Regions from separate parts of the Williamsia sp. z71 genome, predicted to be linked through region 2. Evidence: riboswitches for the same ligand, from Rfam matches in the RefSeq annotation. Region 2 holds a riboswitch; the other holds the start of a gene.
The links. Region 2 has a riboswitch for cyclic di-AMP ahead of AC51GR_RS10880 (transglycosylase family protein). Riboswitches for the same ligand answer to the same signal wherever they lie in the genome.

Region 1: linked by a shared signal. The riboswitch ahead of AC51GR_RS06685 (C40 family peptidase) and the one ahead of AC51GR_RS10880 (transglycosylase family protein) in region 2 are both predicted to bind cyclic di-AMP.

The regions. Positions count from the first base shown of each region.
Region 1 covers NZ_JCANWX010000002.1:539,143-546,118, reverse strand. Annotated here, with positions in the region: gene AC51GR_RS06710 (SRPBCC family protein) at 1-76, opposite strand, end outside; partial or broken gene AC51GR_RS06705 (hypothetical protein) at 190-585, opposite strand; gene AC51GR_RS06700 (glycosyltransferase family 4 protein) at 662-1,786, opposite strand; gene AC51GR_RS06695 (hypothetical protein) at 1,791-3,194, opposite strand; gene AC51GR_RS06690 (C40 family peptidase) at 3,203-4,219, opposite strand; gene AC51GR_RS06685 (C40 family peptidase) at 4,472-5,056, opposite strand; cyclic di-AMP (ydaO/yuaA leader) riboswitch at 5,072-5,255, opposite strand; gene AC51GR_RS06680 (DEDD exonuclease domain-containing protein) at 5,899-6,976, shown strand, end outside.
Region 2 covers NZ_JCANWX010000004.1:20,170-27,145, reverse strand. Annotated here, with positions in the region: gene AC51GR_RS10895 (MFS transporter) at 1-127, opposite strand, end outside; gene AC51GR_RS10890 (YoaK family protein) at 246-1,028, opposite strand; gene AC51GR_RS10885 (TRAP transporter large permease) at 1,046-2,629, opposite strand; gene AC51GR_RS10880 (transglycosylase family protein) at 2,904-3,500, opposite strand; cyclic di-AMP (ydaO/yuaA leader) riboswitch at 3,508-3,708, opposite strand; gene AC51GR_RS10875 (MoaD/ThiS family protein) at 4,020-4,268, opposite strand; gene moaA (GTP 3',8-cyclase MoaA) at 4,270-5,355, opposite strand; gene AC51GR_RS10865 (flavin reductase family protein) at 5,433-5,945, opposite strand; gene AC51GR_RS10860 (hypothetical protein) at 5,954-6,205, opposite strand; gene AC51GR_RS10855 (cold-shock protein) at 6,428-6,841, shown strand; gene AC51GR_RS10850 (DUF2771 family protein) at 6,860-6,976, opposite strand, start outside.

The sequences.
Region 1 (6,976 bases), on a different contig from region 2:
CGAAGTCCGCGATCACCGCCATGATGACGCCGGCGTCGGCATTGATGACAATCGATTGCTCGGTGCGGTCGGTCATCTGCCGGCCTTTCCGTCGGGGCCGGCTCCGCCTTCGGCTGCGCGTCCAGACCCGCTGGGGCCGGCTCCGCCTTCGGCTGCGCGTCCAGACCCGATGGGGCCGGCTCCGACCGTCGCAGCCGCGGCCGGGCCACCGACATGACGCTCCCGCTCGAGCCGGTCCTTGACCTCGAAAGCCATCGCCCGCCCGGCAACGCGTCGCCGGTGATTCAACTCGGCCACCGCGTCCATGCGGGCCCGCGGCGCTGCGGGAAGTTCACCGACCGGTTCGGCATGCAGGAAGTAGTGCATCACAAAGCCATCGAGCACCGGTTCGAGCCAGAGTTCGCTGGTACCGGCCAACGGGCCCGCAACACTGAACCGCACACCCTGCTGTGCCCGATCCTCGACAACCGTCAATCGCAGGTCCGGCCACCAGCGACGCCAGTTCGCGCGGTCGGCTATCACCGCTGTTGCTGCTTCGGGTGGCGCCGCGATGAATGTCTGATCGGCAACCTGAATACTGGTCACCGCATTAGCTTCACATATCGGCTTACAGACCCGACGACAAACCCTGCCTTGACCCGTGTGCGCGGTGATCGTGCGGTCACAGCAGATGCCGCAGACGACCGGCCATGTGTTCCCACCGCCAGCGGGAACACACCCATTCACGACCCGCACGGCCCATCGAGTCGCGCAGCTCCGGGTTGCCCAGAACAGTTGTCAGTGCCTCGGCGATCTGGGACACCGACCGCCCGTCGACCACGAGCCCGGTCTCGCCCTGCAGCACCGTCTCGGGTGCACCACCCGAATCACCTGCGATCACCGGCACTCCGGTCGCCGACGCCTCCAGGTACACGATGCCCAATCCTTCGACGTCCAATCCGCGACCACGCGTGCGCGCCGGCATCGCGAACACATCGGCGATGTTGTGATAGCTCGCCAACTCGTCCGCCGGGACCGACCCGGTGAACAGGACGTGGTCGGTCATCCCCGTGTCGGCCGCGAGCTCGCGCAGGCGTTTCGCGTCGGGTCCACCACCGACGATCACCAGGGTTGCCCCCGCGATCGACCCCCGGACCTGTGGCAGCGCCTGGATCAGCATGTCCTGCCCCTTGCGCGGCACGAGCCGCGACAGACACAGGATGGTCGGCGCATCGCCCAGCCCCAGCCGCTCCCGAAAGACCTGGCGGGCAACGGGATCGGGGGCGAATCGGTCGACGTCGACGCCGGGCGGTAGGTGTTCGAGCGCCGCGTGCGCTCCGAACGCGGCGGCGAAGCGGCCGCGGGTGTACTTGCTCACATAGGTGATCACGTCGGTGTTGCGGCCGATCATGCCGAGTGTCTGGCGGGCCACCGGCAGCATCGACCAGCCCACCTCATGGCCGTGGGTGCTGGCGACCACCCGGTCGGCACCGGCCCGCCGGACCGCGCCTGCCAGTGTCGCCAACGGCGCGGCCGCACCGAACCACACCGTGTCCACCTGATGCGCACGCACCAACTCGGCCGCCCGATGAGCGACCAAGGGCGTCGGCAACATCAATGTCGTCCCGTGCCGCACCACCTCATACGGCTGCTGGGCATCGAAACGGACGTGGCTGTCCCCGCGCCAGCGCGGCGCGTAGACGATGATGTCGTCGGCCGGAAGCCGATCGACCAGATTCTGCAGGTACGACTGGATCCCCCCTTGCCGGGGTGGAAAGTCGTTGGTGACCAACAGGGTCCGGTGCATCAGCTCACCGTATCTGCGCCCAGAGCCAATCGCGCCATTGCCGCACCAGTTCTTCGCGGGAGATCCCCAGCACCACTGTGGATGCGGTGTCCTGAGCGGCCACCACCAGCGCGGGGTCGACGGGTTGATCCGCACCGGCCAGGGCGACGTAGAAGTTCCGGAGCTCGTCCGGTCCGAACCTCTCGGCGACGAAGGCGGCCACCGACCACGCCGACTGATACGACACGGCCGCGTCGGGATTGCTCGGCGAGAAGTCGGCATCGCTCGGCAAGTCTGCCGGTGGCCCCGAGGTCGTGATCTCCTGCGCCAGGGCCGGTGCCGCCTGCGAGAGCTCCGTATAGGTGCCGCTACGGCCGACGTACTCCGCGACCCCCTCGGTGACCCACGTGGCGGCATTCTCCGCGGTGACCGCCCGGGCCGCCACATGGAACACCTCGTGGCGCAGGACCACGCCCAGCTCACCGGAATCGAGTTGTGCCGCTTGGGGAGTGAACACCACTCGCTGACCGATGGCGGTCGGCGCCGCCCCGTCCGGTCTCTCGATCTCGGTGAAGACGGTCACCGCGGCGGCGGCTTCCGCGTCGGATCCACCGGCTCCGGTGATCGAACGGAACTCGTCGTCGGTGTCCGCGGCGATCACGCCGACGCTCTGTGGCCATTTCGTGCCCCAGAACCGACTCACCGAGGTCACCGCGGCCGGAAGCTCACCGGCAATCGCGTCGGCGAATCGGCGGTCACCGCCATTGGTGAGCACCAGCGACTCACCAGGACTCGTCGCGACCTTCTGCGCACCCGGAGTCGGGAACTGCCAGACCTGGCCGGGAGCCGGTGCCTCTCCGAACAGTGGCGCTGCTTCGGCGACGATGCGCCAGCCGTCCGGGTACTGGGCCATGACCATCGGGATGTCGACCACCACGACTTTCGGGTCGATACCCGCGTACGCATAGCGCAGCTGTACCGGTGCCACCCAGGAATCGACGCTGCCGGCAGCGTCGAGGGTGTCCTGGATCTGACTCGGCACCCGGCGTTCGAAGTCGCGGCTGTCCGCGAGCCGGTACTCGAAGGTCGTCAACGGCAGATCCGGGACGCCGGCAGCACTGAGCTCGGTCCGACTGCGTAGAGCGGCATCAGCGGACGGGTCCAGTTGCGCCAGCGCCTTGTCGGGGTCATCGGCCCGCAACGCGTCGGTATAGGCCTGCAGGGTGAGGGTGACGCCGAGTGTCCGCGCCTGTTCATACGGATTCGCAGGCCGCGCGGCGGGCGCGGCGGACTCCGATGCCGAATCCTGGGACGGGTCACGGGCTATGACGATGGCCGCGATGGCGACCACGGCGACGAGCACCACCGCGAGTACTGCCCAGACTGCGCGCCGGGTCCGGGGGGCGAGGGCGTCGAGCCCCTTGCGCACCGAGATGATCAGTACCGTCGGGCCGAGTTGAACGGGCCACCCTTGTCCACCGGGACAACCGCCACGGGCACACCAAAGGTGGACGCGTGGATCACGTACCCGTTGCCGACGTACATACCTACGTGGGTGGCGTCGGGGTAATAGATGATCAGGTCACCGGGTCGCATGTCGTCGCGGGAGACCTCGGTTCCACCGGCGAGTTGGGCCTGGCTCGACCGCGGCAACGTCTTTCCGGCCTGCTTGTAGGCCCAGACCATCAGTCCGGAACAGTCGAATTGGTCGGGACCGGTGGCGCCCCAGACGTACGGATCCCCCACCCGGGTCATCGCCGCACGAACCGCGACCACCTCCGGAGCGGTACCGGCGGGCAGCAGCTTCGGGTCGAAGTCGACACTGGCACCGGCGAGTTCGGCGAGTTGCTTGCCGGTCAGTGCCTGGTACATGGCCCGGATCTCGGTCGCCTTGAAGACGCGCTCACTTTGCTGGGCCTGCAGGTCGGCACTGGTCTTCTCGGCGGTGGCAACAGCGGCTTCGGCCTTGAGTTTGGCGTCGGCCGCGGTCTTCTGCGCCTTCTCCGCGTTCGACTTCGCGGCGGTGAACTTCTTGACGTCCGCTACCGTCTGGCGCGAGATCATCTCCAGGCCGGCCATCTGGTCGAGAAGCGACTGCGGCGAATCACTCACCAGCACCGCGTAGAGGCGATTGACCCGGGCCCCTTTGTAACTCGCGGTGACGAGCGCATCGACCGCGCCCTGCAGATCCGCGGCCTGCTTGTCGAGTGCGGCGACATTGGCCACGGCCGCCTCGGAATCCTTGGTCGCAGCGGCGACGGCCTCGCGTTGTTTGCCGAGTTCGATGGTCGCCGTGTGGATCGCCTCGGTGGCCTGTTCGGCTTCACGCCCGAGTTTGGTGTAGTCGGCCAGCATCACGTCGGGGCTCTGTGGAGCGGGTTCGGCACCCGCCGGCGTACCGGCCCCCAGGGCGACGGCCAACGCCACGACCACACCGGCGACCACAGTCCGCATCACGGCGGCATATCCCTCACGCACCACGACTCTGACAACTCCTTGTTGACCGACGTTCACAATTCCGGTCGACGGCGGTCACCCGACGACCTATCCCCTGCACTGCATTTGACCAACCCGGCCAGGCTACACAGCGCGCATGGGCGGGCGATGTGAATCGCCGGACACCAGCGCCGTAAAGGCTGCCGGATGCCGTCGGGCGGGACCGCAAGACTCTGCGGACCCGCCCAATGGCTGTTCAGTTCTGGTTGCTCAGTAGCGGCGGATGTCCACGATCGACATGCCGTCGAGAGCCATCCGGGCGACGGGCACACCCTCGGTCGAGGAGTGCACGACTTCACCGCCGCCGACGTAGATGCCGGCATGGCCGCCACCGTTGTAGATCACGACGTCGCCGGGCAGGGCGTTCGCAGCGCTGACGCTGGTGCCTCCGCCGAGCTGGCCGTAGCTGTCCCGGGGAATGGTCTGACCGGCCTGCTGGTGCGACCAGTAGACGAGACCCGAGCAATCGAAAGCACTGGGGCCGGCTGCGCCGTAGACGTACGGCGAACCGATCTTGCTGACTGCGGCGTCCGCAGCGATCTGACCGGCAGCCTTGACAGGTGCGGGCGCAGCGGCGACGCCGGGGAGGAGGTTTTCCGGCTTCAGCTCATTCGGAATCATTTCCGGGGTGAGACCGGGGATGTCGAAAGTTCCGACACCGGGGACGGTCACCGGTGCGGCGAAGGCAGGCGCTGCGGCGATACCCAGGGTGCCGAGAGTGATCGAACCGGCAATGAGTGCACCGCGGGCACTCTTGGCGCCACGGCTTTCTTTGTTCAAACGATGTTTCGCCACGAAGCGAGATCTCCTTGTTTCTTCCCTATCCGCTGACCGAGTTAGCTGTCGGATTCGGGCCGGAAGATGGCCCTACCCGGTGAACCCGCAAAGTCGTTGAGACCTCAGGGTTCGATGGGATTCACCCCGAATGCGGACTTGTGGTCTGCATCAGATGGTTCCCCGGTTCACCGTGTTGGTGATTAAGCGGCGACCTGACGATTCCTCCGGATGGAGTGAACACTTTCGTTAGGTCTCAGAAAGGTTACGAAACCGTGGTGGCGAATGTCCACCGGAAGGACGACAGGGTCCGTCCGGCGTGTTGCGTCACACAGCCCACAAACGGGGCTGATTTTGGTCCGAAAAGTACCCTTGAGCTGCAGGAGTACGCCTGCGGTGATCGTGAGTCTCAGACTTGCCCAGCATGCCCGCGGCACGGAACGTCGCGACCGCCTCGTCTATGCGGGCCTCGTGATCAATAACGAATTCATCACAGCGAACTTCCGCATCCTCGCTGCTCCGGACCCCTACGGGGCCCATGAAGACGGTCATCATGCAGCCGTCACACTCGACAGGACGGCCCGGGCAGGTGCTGCATTCGATGAGCAATGTGATCTCCGTCTCATTGGGTCTCTCATCTCGATCTCGGGGCCCTCAGGGTTTACCCGGAGGCGAGATGAGGCCGACTTTTGTTACATCGCTCGAGACGCTAGCGGCACCCTCCGACAAGACATCTCGGATGTTGTACCCGGCCCTCCGCGGCCCAAACATCCGAGCCCGACAACGTAGTGCTGTCGGAGGCTCGAACTAGTGTTCGTCGCGTGAGTGGTGTGAGTGGTGTCAGTGAGGTCATTGGGGCCCAGATGTCGTTTGATGACCCGACCCTGGCGCATCCGGACGACCGGCCACTCCGCGAGACGACGTTTGTCGTGGTCGACCTCGAGACCACCGGCGGCAGCCCGACCGACGATCGCATCACCGAGATCGGGGCGGTCAAGATCTGTGGTGGCGAAGTGCTCGGTGATTTCGCGACACTCGTCGACCCCCGTCGCGGCATTCCCCCGCACATCGTCCGGTTGACCGGGATCACCGAGGCGATGGTCTACCGGGCGCCGACCATCGATCAGGTATTGCCGGCATTCCTGGAGTTCGCCCAGGATGCGGTGATCGTCGCGCACAACGCGCGCTTCGATGTCGGCTTCCTGCGCGCCGCCGCCAACGACCTCGGCCACCCGTGGGACTTCCATCGGGTTCTGTGCACCGTGAAACTCGCGAGACGGGTGCTGACCCGTGACGAGGCGCCCACGGTGAAACTCTCCGCCCTCGCCGCCCTGTTCGCCGTGCAGACGCAGCCGACGCACCGGGCGCTCGACGATGCCCGTGCGACGGTGGAGGTACTGCATCGCCTGTTCGAGCGGGTGGGCAACCAGGGTGTCCATACATATAGGGAACTGCGCGACTATCTCCCCGGAATTTCTGCGGCCACCCGCAGCAAGAGAGCACTGTCGGACCACCTGCCGTCCGAACCCGGCGTCTATCTGTTCCGCGGACCGTCGGACGAAGTCCTGTATATCGGGACGGCGGTCGATCTACGGCGTCGGGTTCGCAGTTATTTCACCGGATCGGAGACCCGTACCCGCATCCGGGAGATGGTGGATCTGGCCACCCGCGTCGATCACGTGCAATGCGCACACCGCATCGAGGCCGGGGTCCGGGAACTGCGCCTGCTCGGCGCCCATGCCCCGCCATACAACCGTCGGTCCAAGTTCCCCCATCGTGGTTGGTGGCTCTGCCTCACCGACGAGCCGTTCCCACGGCTGAAGGTGAGCCGCACGCCCACCACGACTGCCCTGGGCCCGGTCCGGTCCCGATCCGTTGCATATGACATCGCCGACCTCATCGCCGAACTCTGTGAACTGCGCACCTGCCGCACACCGCTAC
Region 2 (6,976 bases):
GTGGAACATTGACGATGTTGTTGCTGACCGTACCGACCAGTGTCCCGGCAAGCAGTGCCGAGAGCGCCAACGGGGTACCGGCGTCGTCGGCGTTTGTCGTCTTGGCCGGGTCGGCAGTGGTGGTCATCGGTTCCTCGTCCCCGTTCCCGGGCCGGGATGACCGGCTCCGCCTCCCACCATCTCACCGCGTCCGGCGGTGAGCACCACCGCGAAAGCTCGATTGTGCACAGGGTTTCCGGTGAAACCTATGCATACTGCACCGCTCGACGGTCTTCTCGGACGGCGAGATGACCGATGATCGCGGCGGCGAACATCAGGGCCGCGGCCAGTGCCATCGGGACCGCCACGTGGAGGTGGAGCAGCAGTGCCCCGGCCACGGCACCGAGGAAGATCGTGAGGATGGCGGCCAGCCGCCGGTTCGCGAGACTGTGCTTGCTGCCCGGCATGAACGACTCACCGGCGAGCTGGGTGAGGGTGGAGGTCACGACCACCGTCGTCATGTCGGTCACCGCGAGTTTCCGGGCGACGGCCGCCTGGGTGCCCATCACCGCAGCTGTGGTTGCGGCGACGGCAATCTGGACGGGTTCGGCGTGTGGATCGAGCAGGATCAAAGCCAGCGCGCAACCGGCGAGCGCGCCACCGCCGGCGACCAGCAGGCCGGTGGTGCGACGCAGGTGCCAGGTCTTCTCGTGACCCCGCAGGAGTAGGCCGGCCACATAGGCACCCATCATGAACGCGCACACCGCGAACAACGGTCCCAGGATCGGTAGTCCGTCGGCTCCGGCCAATGCCATACCGAGGATGACGATGTTGCCGGTCATGTTGCCGGTGAACACCCGATCCAGGGCAAGATAGCCGACCGCGTCGACGATGCCGGTGACGAATGTCAGGACGATGACGGGCAGGAAGGCTGGTTCGAGCTGGAAGCGCGGCGGCATGGTGGTGGGCTCCTCGGTGAGCGTGGACGGGGGACGATCGGACCGGGCGACGCCGAATGCCCGCCGCGGATACTCCCCGCGGCGGGGCACTCGAGACGGGATCTGTGTCAGAGGAACAGGATCGCGAACAGCGTGCAGAGGACGAGACCGCTGACGACGGGCAAGAAGCACTTCCGGGCCAGGTCGAGTACCGGAACCCGGGCGAATCCGGCCACAGCGACGAGCGATGACCAGGCGACGAGCGTGCCACCGCCCGACCAGATATTGCCCATCTGACCGATCGCCGCAAGGGTCGAGGGATCCATGTCGACGGCCGGACCCAGAGCCCCCGAGAGTGAACCGGTCAGCGGCAGGCCACTGAAACCGGAGCCCTCCAGACCCGCGATCATGCCGATGAACAGGATGCCGAACGCCGTCACGAACGAGTTCTGGGGGAGGTGTGACTGCGCGGAGTTCACCAGATCGAACAGGATTGCCGGACCTGCCTCGTCGTCGGAGTAGCCCAGAATCGCGCCGGAGAAGTCGGCGTTTCCGATGAAGAAGAAGCCGGCGATGGGGAGCACGATGCCCATCGCCTTGAAGGCGAAGACAAGCCCGTCGATGAGGTGCTCGGACGTGGTCTCGAGAAAGTTGCCCTTGTCGGTGACCGCGGCGGCCGCAAAGAGCACCAGAGCGGCGATACCTCCGACGATGGCGGCCGCATCGCCACCTTTCAACTCTGGGAAGACACCCACCTTCCCCAAGATGAGGTAGACCACGAAGGCGAGATAGACCAGCGGCACCAGCATCGCGAAGGTGCGAGCCATCGCCGACTTCGCCGGCGGTTGATCGCCCGGTACCGCCACCCGTTCGATAACGGTTGTGGCCGAGGACGATTCGGTCACGGTGGACACTTTCACCGGGCCGCCGGGCCGCGGTCCGGGGAGACCGCCGTCGACGGAGTCGGAATCCGGTCCGCCGACACCACCGTCGTCGCCCAGCTCATCACGCAGGTCGTCGGCACCGCGGTCGGCCTCTGCCTCCCATTCGACGAGCAGGTCCGGTGACGGAGCGCGCCAGTGTTTGCGCTGCATGACGAACGTGATGATGAGGGCGGTCAGGCCGACGATGAGCGATAGGACCATCGCCTTGTCGGCCACCAGGTCGGCGTCCACGCCGGCGCTCGATGCCGAGATGCCGGGAGCGACTTTGATGATGTAGTCCGACGACAGCGCCATTCCCTGACCGCAGATGGCGATCACCATACCGACCGACAGCGGAGACAGGCCGGCACGGATGGCCACGGGGATGAGCACTGCGCCCACGAGCGGAACCGCAGGTGTGGGCCAGAAGAACAGCGAGATCACGTAGGTGACGATCGCCAGAACGATGAAACTGCTTGTGCCGGTCCGCATCACGCGCCTGAACGGGGCGACCATCAGGCGGTCGGCACCCATGTGACGAAGTGCGCCCAACATTGCCGTGACCATGGCGATGATGAGGAAGATGTTGAAAAGCTCTTTGGCGGCAACAAGACTGGCATTGAAGATCGATGCGAGACCGGTGATGATGCTGCCGGAGAAGACGAAGGCGGTCAGGAATGTCGCTATCACAGCAGGTACGACGATGTTCTTGCGCATTGCCATCGTGATGAGGATGACGATGATCCCGACGAAATACACCCAGTGGGCGGCAGTGAGATGAGCGTTCAATGTGGTTCCTCCGGAAAACGCACCTGGACCGAAATGTGCGGGGCTGTGAGAATTGAGTTTTCCGCCAGAACCGATGACCGGCAACGCGAACGTTGCACAGTCGTACCCGTCATATATGTGCAATCTCCACGCATTGTTGCCGGTGCGTTACTTCCATGTCTGTCCGGTAACGCCGGGCCATCTGCCGCTGTCTGCTCCAGAATTTGGAAAAGGACCCCACACGGACGTTGCGTCGCGTGTGGGGTCCTTCGTCTGGGGGCTTCCCGAAGGTGGATCAGGAAGCGGGCAGGTAGCCCTTGTACTCGTTGAACAGTGCGACCTGATCAGCGGTGAGGTCACCCTGCGCATTGGCCTGGTCGAGCAGCTGGTGCAGCGCGGGATCGTTGATCGTGGCCTTGAGCTGAGCGACGATGTCGTCGGTCGCCTGCGCCAGGTTCGGGAGCTCGGGCACGGCCGGGATCTCCAGGCTCGGAGCCGCGGTCGGGGCGTCGCGCTGGGTGGCGCCGCTCAGACCGGTGCCGCAGGTGGGCCATGCGCCCTTGCCCTGAGAGGCGAGGACACGCTCGGCGACAGCGATCTGCTGTTCCTTGGTGGCCTGGTCTGCCGACGGGGCGAACTCGCCGCCGCCGTGGCCGGTCCAGGTGCTCGGGGAGAACTGCAGGCCGCCCTGGTAACCGTTTCCGGTGTTGATGGCCCAGTTGCCGCCCGACTCGCACTGTGCGACGCGGTCCCACTCGGCGTCGGTGGCTGCTCCGGCGTTGCCGCCGCCTGCGAAGGCGAGGCTGGCGCCGCCGCCGATGACGGCAGAGGTGAGAGCGATCTTGGCAACGGTGCGACCGGTGTTGGTCGGCTGACGATGACGTCCGGACATAAGTTTAACTTCCTCTCTCCACGCGCCTACGAAGTCAGCTGTCGGGTTCGAGCGAGAGGTTGCTCGGTTCCGCTATGCGGAACTGCACCCCAAGGATTTCGTTGGTCGGCAGGCGTTGACCGCCGTGGACCGCGGAAATCCGGTGATCTCCAGGAGATGTTTGGGTCCCCCGCCCCCGTCCCTGAATTGCGTTTGGTGTGTCTCGGACCGCGGGACGAGGTTGGGCGCGGCGATCCGAGAGTATTCAGTTGCGATCGGGTCGATCTGGTCGATCAGTTCGACCGAGTCAGACGGTACGTGTTAATTCGCGCTTACACACGCCTACTCGAGGGGGCATAACTGTGTGTCCAGAAGGGGCTTTTGAGCCTGATTTGGCATATTTGCTGCTCACCGGTATGACTGTCGTCCCGTGTCCGATCCGTGATCGAACCGTGATGTGAGTAACGTCACAGTTTGAATCAAGGGGATGAAGCGCACAAGTGGGTCAAACGACCCGGTTACGTGCGGGGGTTCGCTGACTCAACCGCCTGCGAACGGCGGGAGAACATCGACGGTGTCTCCCCCGGAGAGGGTTCGCGACCGGTCGCGGACCGCTACCGACTCATGCAGATATGAGCATCTTTGCAACACTTCGGCCAACCGCGGATTCGATTGCCCCAATTCGGATTCCAGATCGGCAAGAGTTGCTTTGTCGGTGAGATGTATCACCAGTTGCTCGACCCCGGCGGCGGCCTGCGCAGCCGCGAAAAACCTGACGCAGATCTCCATGTCAGCCCCCGATCGCCGACATGGGTCGGGAGGGCTGGAGGAAGCCCGGATCGTTGACCCCGTGACCGGGCAACTTGCCCCAGGTCGCTTCGCGCCAACGCAGCGCGATGTCCTGATCTGAATTCTCGGTTGACTTCAGCAAAGCACGAATATCGGTCTCCGACGTGGCGAACAGACAGTTGCGGAGTTGACCGTCGGCGGTCAGGCGGGTTCGGTCGCAGTCGCCGCAGAAGGGCCGTGTCACCGAGGCGATGATGCCCACCCGGGCCGGCTTGCCGTCCGGTGTGTGATGCCCCTCGACGAGCCACCGCTGCGCCGGTGCGGCGCCCCGGGGTGCGGTATCGGGCCGTAGATCGAATTCGGCCTGCAGCGTGTCGAGGATCTGGTCTGCGGTGACCATCGTCGTCCGTGACCAGTGGTGCTCGGCGTCCAGCGGCATCTGTTCGATGATGCGTAATTCGTATCCCTCGGCCAGGCAGAACCTCAGGAGTTCAGGGGCATCGGCCAATCCGGTTTCGGGATCGAGGACCGCGTTGACCTTGACCGGCCGTAGACCGGCTGCCTGTGCTGCGGCCAGCCCGGCGATGACGTCGGGGAGTCGGTCGCGGCGGGTGATCGAGGCGAAGCGGGCCGCGTCGACGGTGTCGAGGGAGACGTTGACCCGATCGAGTCCGGCCGCGGCCAGCGCCTCGGCGCTGCGGGCCAGGCTCAGGCCGTTGGTGGTCAGGGCGATCTCGGGGCGCGGTTCGAGAGCGGCCACGGCACTGATGATCTCGGTCAGATCCTTGCGCAGTAGTGGTTCGCCGCCGGTGAATCGGACCGCGCGGATACCCAGGTCGCGAACCGCGACACCGACGAGCCGGACGATTTCGTCGGCGGTGAGGACGTCGGCCTTGTCGAGCCAGTCCAGACCCTCCGCCGGCATGCAGTACGTGCACCGGAGGTTGCAGCGGTCGGTCACCGAGACGCGCAGGTCGCGCACCGCCCGTCCGAAGGTGTCGATCATCGGACCGGTGGTGGGCATGACGGCGTCGGTTGTCGGTCGCGCGACGGGACCGGTTGGCATACCGAGTGCGATGACTGTCACAGGGTCCAGCCTACGGTTTACTGCCGGAACGCGGTGGCCGCAATGGGCTCACGGCACCGGGGCGGGCGGGAAACGGCTCAGGCGCGGCGTTCCAGGGCGCGGAAGGTGCTGGCGTGGAACACCAGCGGTTCCTGCTCGGTGTCGGCACGCAATGCCAGCACCTTGAGGAGTACCAGGCTGTGATCACCTGCCGGGATCTCGTTGTAGATCTCACACGCCAGTTGCGCGACGGCGCCCCCGATGAACAGTGCGCCGTCGGCGGTGGTCTCGAGTGCGAGTCCGTCGAACCGCTTTGCGGCCGGGCCTGCCAACTGCTTGCACTCGGCGTCCTGGTCGTGTGCGAACACCGACACGCCGAGCACCGCCGCCGAATGCAACTTGGGCCAGGTCGTCGACTCGTTCTGCACACACAGCGATACCAGCGGGGGATCGAGTGACACGGTGGCGAAAGAACTCGCCGCGATACCGATCGGGTCACCGTCGCCCTGATGGCATACGGCGACGACGCCGGTCGGAAAACAACTGTAGGCACGCCGCAGGGCCGAACCATCGCTGGTGGGCGTCAGGGCTCCGTCAATGTGAAGGCTCATCTCGCAGATCACTCTAGTGGCGGCCTGTTGTCGCCGTCGGAGCGGTCGGCCTGTTGTTTCGCCCGGCGCCCTGATCGCAGGGCAAAAATCAGTCCGAGCAGAAACCCCAGGGGTGCACACATGATGAGCAGATAGACGAACAGGGGAGCGGTTTCACCGGTGATCGGCTCGGCGAGAAACAGTGCGATGAGCGCAATGAGCCCAACCGCGAACAACCCCACCGCAACCCGTAGCAATCCGGCGCCTTCGGCTTTGCGCATGAGGTCAACGGTAGTGCAGTGCCAGGCGGCCACCAGAGGGCGGCGCTCCCTCCTGCGGGGCGAGCCGAAGGCGAAGGCCTGATCCGGCCGCATGACGGGAGAAAACCATGGTGTTCGGAGCATGGCCGAGGGGCTAGACTGATCAAACGCGTCTGGCTGGACCGCAATTGTCACAGCGGGCGCTTTCGTTTTGGGTCACGCGAACAGATGAGGGTGTGCACAGTGCCTACCGGCAAGGTGAAGTGGTACGACGCGGAGAAGGGCTTCGGCTTTCTCTCGCAAGACGATGGCGAAGACGTCTATGTACGTTCGTCAGCGCTCCCCGCTGGAACCGAGGCTCTCAAGCCCGGCCAGAAGGTCGAGTTCGGCATGGCCGCAGGTCGTCGTGGCCCGCAGGCGCTCACGGTCAAGATCCTCGACCCGGCGCCGAGCGTTGCCAAGAACACCCGGGAAGCCCGTAAGGAGCAGCCCAAGCGGCACACTACCGACGAGCTGCACGGCATGGTCGCCGATCTGATCACTTTGCTCGAGGGCAAGGTGCAGCCGGATCTGCGCAAGGGGCGCTACCCCGATCGCAAGACATCGCAACGTATTTCAGAGGTTGTCCGGGCCGTGGCCCGCGAACTCGAATCCTGATCCCCCCGACGCCGTCGACTACCCGGAAGCGGGGATGTCGACGCTGTCGGGAAGGGTGTCGATGGCCCAGATTCCGCGTTGGATGAAGACGCCGGGCTGGGTCTCCACCTGCGAGGGCTGGGTGATCTGGACGAC